One region of the Pseudomonas sp. DTU12.1 genome, then DNA from elsewhere that is predicted to be linked to it. Evidence: riboswitches for the same ligand, from Rfam matches in the RefSeq annotation. Region 1 holds a riboswitch; the other holds the start of a gene.
The links. A riboswitch is a leader RNA that binds a small molecule or an ion and turns the genes downstream of it on or off. The one in region 1 is predicted to bind manganese.
Positions count from the first base shown of each region.

Region 2: it holds a riboswitch for manganese, as region 1 does, so the genes downstream of both, mntP (manganese efflux pump MntP) here and GDV60_RS22440 (TMEM165/GDT1 family protein) in region 1, are expected to answer to the same signal.

Region 1 is NZ_CP045254.1:5,084,718-5,087,923, reverse strand. It holds gene GDV60_RS22445 (M48 family metallopeptidase) at 1-640, shown strand, start outside; gene GDV60_RS22440 (TMEM165/GDT1 family protein) at 757-1,341, opposite strand; yybP-ykoY riboswitch at 1,431-1,550, opposite strand; gene GDV60_RS22435 (class I SAM-dependent methyltransferase) at 1,602-2,600, opposite strand; gene GDV60_RS22430 (2-hydroxyacid dehydrogenase) at 2,632-3,206, opposite strand, start outside.
Region 2 is NZ_CP045254.1:2,924,474-2,927,679, reverse strand. It holds gene GDV60_RS12765 (sensor histidine kinase) at 1-1,071, shown strand, start outside; yybP-ykoY riboswitch at 1,124-1,295, shown strand; gene mntP (manganese efflux pump MntP) at 1,301-1,864, shown strand; gene GDV60_RS12755 (glucose/quinate/shikimate family membrane-bound PQQ-dependent dehydrogenase) at 1,997-3,206, shown strand, end outside.

The DNA.
Region 1 (3,206 bases):
CGAAGCCAGCGGCAAGGGCTTGGTGGACAAGACCAGCGCCAACGCCAAGCGCGTGCAGGCCATTGCCAAGCGGCTGATCGCCCAGGCCCCCACCTTCCGCCCGGATGCGGCGCAGTGGAAGTGGGAAGTGAACCTGATCAAGAGCGACGAGATGAACGCCAACTGCGGGCCTGGCGGCAAGATCTTTGTCTACAGTGGGCTGATCGACACGCTCAAGTTGACCGATGATGAATTGGCCGCGGTCATGGGCCATGAAATTGCCCACGCCCTGCGTGAACATGGCCGTGAAGCCATGTCCAAGGCCTATGGCATCGAGATGGCCAAGCAAGGCGCCGGCGCATTGCTGGGCCTGGGCCAGGACAGCATGGCGCTGGCCGACACGGTGGCCAACTACGGCATGACCTTGCCCAACAGCCGCAGCAATGAAAACGAAGCCGACCTGATTGGCCTGGAACTGTCGGCCCGCGCCGGTTACAACCCGAACGCCGCGATCACGCTGTGGAACAAGATGGCCAAGGCCTCGGAAGGCGCACCGCCTGAATTCATGAGCACCCACCCGGCCTCCAGCAGCCGGATCGCTTCGCTGCAGGCGGCGATTCCCAAGGTGATGCCGCTTTACCAACAGGCCAAGAAGTCCTGATAGCTCGGACTGTGTGAAGCGCCAAATGTGGGAGCTGGCTTGCCTGCGATAGCGGTGTATCAGTTACATATTTATCAACTGAGCCACTGTTATCGCGGGCAAGCCCGCACACCACATCAGATCCAGCCGCTGCTTTGCATGGCCTTGTACACCGCCACCAGCGCCAGGATGAAGAACGCCGAGGCCGCCAGGCGCCGAATCAGGGTCAATGGCAGTTTCTCTGCCGCGAAATTCCCCGCCAGAACCACCGGCACGTTGGCAATCAGCATCCCTAAGGTGGTGCCGATAATCACCAGCCACAACTCCGGATATTGCGCCGCCAGCATCACTGTGGCGATCTGCGTCTTGTCACCGATTTCCGCGATAAAGAACGCAATCAGTGTGGTCAGGAACGGCCCGAACTTGCGTGAGGTGCTGGCCTCGTCATCGTCGAGTTTGTCTGGCACCAGGGTCCACAAGGCCGTGGCGCAGAAGCTCGCGGCGAGGATCCAGTGCAGCACCGCGTCCGAGAAGAAACTGCCAAACCAGGCGCCCACGGCACCGGCGGCGGCGTGGTTGGCCAGGGTCGCGGCGATGATGCCGGCGATGATCGGCCATGGTTTGCGAAAGCGTGCGGCAAGAATAAGCGCGAGCAACTGCGTCTTGTCGCCGATTTCGGCCAAGGCAACGATTGCGGTAGGAACGAGAAGTGAATCCAGCATCAGGTAGGTTTCCAGGGGCGGGTCGACACGGCTATGACACGTACAGCCTTCCCGCCCCGGGTAAGGTGTGCGTGTCATAGGTCTTGTCAAACCCCGGTCCGTCTGTGCGGACTCCTGGGTCGCATACGCCATGGTCTGCTGACCAAGTATGTTGACGTATGCCGGACGAGCATGTTGCTCGTGGGAGACTACTCCCCTAGGACGGAGCGGATTCTGCCTTGGCAAAATCCATTCGGCAAGCCTTCTTTTTCAAACGCCCGTCAGCCGCGCTTGGCGCGGTAGATGCGAAAACCCTGGCCCTCAGCCTTGACTGCGCAGACGCCCAGATGCTCTTCGATCAGCGGTTGATACTTCAGGAAGCTATTGGCAACTAGCCGAAGTTCGCCGCCGTTTTTCAGATGTTGGCGTGCTTTTCGCAGCAGGTTTTCCGTTGCGAAATAGTCCGTATGCACCCCGACATGGAACGGCGGGTTGCTCAGAATCGCATCCAGGCCCATGGGCGCGGCGTCGATGCCATCGCCGGTCAGCACGTCGCCTTCCAGGCCATTGGCCTCCAGTGTCAGGCGACTGCTGGCGGTGGCGAAGGCGTCCACATCAAGCAGCGTCACGGTGTTGTGCGGGTAGCGCCGCTTGACCGCCGCGCCCAGCACGCCGGCGCCACAGCCGAAGTCCAGCAGATGACCGCTGGGCAGTTTGTCCAGGTGTTCCAGCAACAGTGCGGTGCCGCGATCCAGGCGGCCATGGCTGAACACGCCCGGCAGGCTGACGACCTTGAGCGGGCCGTCGGCCAGTGGCACTTCAAAGACTTGGGCCAGGCTCGCCAGTTCGGGGGCTGGCGGGGCGTCGGCCACGGTAGCCAGCCACAGTTGGCAGTGCCGCGCATTGTCGAGCTTGCGTGGTTTGCCAAAGGCGTTCAGTTGCTTGGCGGCGCTTTCGATGCCGCCGCGTTTTTCGCCCACCAGGTACAGTTCGGCGCCCGGCAGACGGGCGGCCACGGCCTTGAGGATGTAATCAGCCAGGTCCTTGGACTTGGGCAGGAACACCACCGCCGTATCGAATGCGCGATCCGGCACATTCACCCCGAAATGGCTGCGCTCGGCAAACCGTGCATCCAGCGCCGCCTGGTCGCCGGCATGCCAGCACCAGCCATGGGCATTGGGCAGCCGCCCCAGCAGGTCGTCGGCGGGCAGGCCGGCCAGCAACACGTTGCCTTGAAAAAGTTCGGCCTGACGAAGCAGTACTTCACTGCGCGGATCCATGGTCTGCTCCCTGAAAAAGGAGCGCAGTTTATCAACTGACGACGCGCTGCGGTGCGCCGCTGAAAAAGCCTCGGGCGTTTTCGGTCAATTGGCCGACGATCCGTTGCCGCGCCTCGCGACTGCCCCAGGCACTGTGGGGGGTGATGATCAGCCGCGGGATGTCGCCGGCCAGCAGTGGGTTGCCGGTGGTCGGCGGTTCGACGCTCAGCACATCGGTGGCCGCGCCGCCCAGATGACCGCCGCGCAAGGCATCGGCCAAGGCTTGTTCATCGATCAGGCCACCGCGTGCGGTGTTGACCACAAACGCGCCCGGCTTGAGCAGCGCCAACTCGCGGGCACCGATAAAGTGACGCGTGTGTTCATTGAGCGGGCAATGCAGGGTCAGGGCGTCGATTTGCGGCAGCAGTTCATCCAGCGGTACCCGATCTGCACGGGCCGGGCGGCCAGGAATGGCTCCCAGCACCACGCGCATACCAAAGGCTTCGGCCAGGCGCGCGACGGCGCCGCCCAGTTCGCCGTGGCCGAGCAAACCCAGGGTTTTACCTTCCAGCTCGACAATCGGGTAATCCAGCAGGCAGAACTGCTTGGCTTGCTGCCACAGACCGG
Region 2 (3,206 bases), 2.2 Mb from region 1:
TCGGCCGAAGCCCCGGAACTGAAGGCACCACCGGCGACCCTCGGCGCCCACGACCTGATGGACAACGGCCACGACTGGTGCGCCTTCCTGCTCAAGGACCCACAGCAAGGACTGCTGATCTGGGTGGGCGAGCGTGATGACATTCGCCAGGACCTGATCCAGCGCATCGTCGGCCATACGCTGTGGCCCAGTGTGATTGGCGTGCCGCTGCTGGCCACCTTGATCTGGCTGACCATCGGCTGGGGGTTGCAGCCGTTGCGCGCAATGGCCCGTACCATCCGTGGACGCACTACCGAAACCCTCAAACCGCTCAATCTGCGTCCCCTGCCCCACGACCTCGAACCCATGCAGACCGCGCTCAATCGCCTGTTGCAACAGATCGACAACCTGCTGGCGCGAGAACGACGTTTTATCGCCGATGCCGCCCACGAGCTGCGCACGCCTCTGGCGATCCTGCGGATCCATGCGCAAAACGCCCAGATGGCCGGCACCCCACAGCAACGGGAGGAAGCCCTGGAGTTTCTGGTCAGCGCCGTCGACCGCGCCACGCGCATCGCCAGTCAGTTGCTGACCATGGCGCGTATCGAGCCGCACCTGGCCAACCCCGAGCGATGCGAAGTGGAACTGACCGAGCTGGTGCGGGAGGAACTGGCCGAACTGGCACCCCTGGCGCTGGCAAAGGATATCGAGCTGATCCTCGACAGCGACCACCACTGCCTGGTCAAGACCGACCCCATTGCCCTGGCCATCGCCCTTCAGAACCTGGTGACCAACGCCCTGAACTTCGCCCCGCCTGGCAGCGAGGTCAGGGTCCAAGTACAACCGCAAGGCTGCGGAGCGGTGTATATCAGCGTCGAGGATGCCGGCCCCGGTATCGATGAGGGTGAGTATGCGCGCCTGTTCGAGCGCTTCTACACCCAGGGGCACGGCAACGGCGCCGGGTTGGGACTGGCGATTGTGCAGATGATCGTCAACAAGATCGACAGCAGCCTGCAGTTGTACAACCTGCCCCAGGGCGGGCTATGCGCTGAACTGCGGATCAACCAAGGCGCGCCGCTTCATTCAAGTTGAGCGGCTTGCTGGCGGGCTTTGACGTTTTTTTCATGTGTGTGCGCATAAGATCCCGGACCTCGTTGGGGAGTAGCCTGCTTGTGAGCCTTTCGCAAGCGTTCGTATCAACATTCTCGGCAACCTGCCGTGGTACGAACACCTTTTGGTTGGTGAGACCAGCGACACATCCATGCCTAAAGTCGGGCGTGTGGTTGTGTCGTTGACTCATAGCCCGACTGGAAGATCACCCGTGAATCCTGTTTCCCTGATTCTCCTGGCCCTGGCCATGTCCACGGATGCCTTTGCCGCTGCTATCGGCAAAGGCTCAAGCCTGCACAAACCTCGCCTGGCCGAAGCGCTGCGCACCGGCCTGATTTTCGGCGTCATCGAAGCCATCACCCCGATCATCGGCTGGCTGATCGGCCAAGCCGCCACGCGCTGGGTGGAAAACTGGGACCACTGGATCGCCTTTACCTTGCTGGTGGTATTGGGCCTGCACATGATTTACAACGGCCTCAAGCATGAAGACGAGGCCGAAGAGAAAAGCGCCCAGCACTCCTTCCTGGTCCTCGCCGTCACCGCATTTGCCACCAGTATCGATGCCCTCGCGGTCGGTGTCGGCCTGGCGTTTGTCGATGTGAATATCTGGGTGGCCGCCGCCGCCATCGGCCTGGCGACCATGACCATGGTCACCATCGGCGTGATGCTCGGCCGGGTCCTGGGCACCGTGTTCGGCAAGCGCGCAGAGATCGTCGGCGGCGTGGTACTGATGATCGTCGGTGCAACGATTTTGTATGAGCACCTGTCCGTCTGACTCGCGACCTTGTACCCAGCAAAAGCCCCGTTAATCGGGGCTTTTGCTTTTGGGCGCAGATAGAATGTACCAAGCAGTTAATTAGCTTGCTATCATTACCCCCCTGGACCATCACCCTCGGGCTTTCTCGACATGAAACACACACACCGCGCCACTGGCGCCTCTCGATTCCTGTTGCTGGGCTTGGGCGTCATTATCGTCCTGCTCGGCGTGGCCTTGGCTGTCGGCGGCGCAAAACTGCTGAGCCTGGGAGGCTCGGGCTACTTCCTGGTCGGCGGCGTGGCCATGGCCATCGCGGGTCTGTTGATTGCACAGCGCAAACCGGCGGGTGCCTGGTTGTTCGCTGCCTTTCTGCTCGGCACTGCCGTGTGGGCTGTATTGGATGTAGGCCTGGTGTTCTGGCCACTGTTTTCGCGGCTGTTCATGTTCGCCGTTATTGGCCTGGCGGTAGCGCTGGTCTATCCGTGGCTGGCACCGGCCGCAGGCCGTGGTGCCTACGGTGTAGCGGGCGTGCTGGCGGTGGCATTGGCCGTGGCGGCGGGCAATATGTTTGTCGCCCACCCCAGCGTCGCACCAAACGGCGATGGCCCAGGCTTGACACCCGTTGCGCCGGCAGAGGCGCAGAAGGACTGGGCACACTACGGCAACACCGAAGGCGGCAGCCGTTTTGCCGCCCTGGACCAGATCAATCGCAGCAACGTCGACAAGCTCAAGGTGGCCTGGACCTATCGCACCGGTGATGTGGCCATCAGCGACGGCAACGGCGCCGAAGATCAACTCACGCCCCTGCAGATCGGCAACAAGGTGTTTATCTGCACGCCCCATAACAACCTGATCGCGCTGGATGCCGACACCGGCAAAGAGCTGTGGAAGAACAGCATCAACGCCCAATCGGCGGTATGGCAGCGCTGCCGTGGCATGGCCTATTTCGACGCCAGTGCGCCCATCGCCCAACCGACCCAGGCCAACAGCTCGCCGATCATTGCCGCCAGCGTGCCCGCCGGTGCGCAATGCCAGCGACGCCTGTTGACCAATACCATCGATGCACGGCTGATTGCGGTGGATGCCGATACTGGTGAGTTCTGCGAAGGCTTTGGCAACCACGGCCAAGTGGATCTGAAAGCCGGCCTGGGCAACGTGCCGGACAGCTATTACCAGCTGTCCTCGGCGCCCTTGATGGCCGGCACCACCGTGGTGGTTGGCGGGCGCGTCGCCGATAACGTCCAGACCGATATGCCAGGCGGCGTGATCCGCGGTTTTGATGTGATCAGCGGGCAAATGCGCTGGGCGTTCGACCCGGGCAACCCTGAAGACAAGCAAGCGCCTGCCGCAGACAGTACCT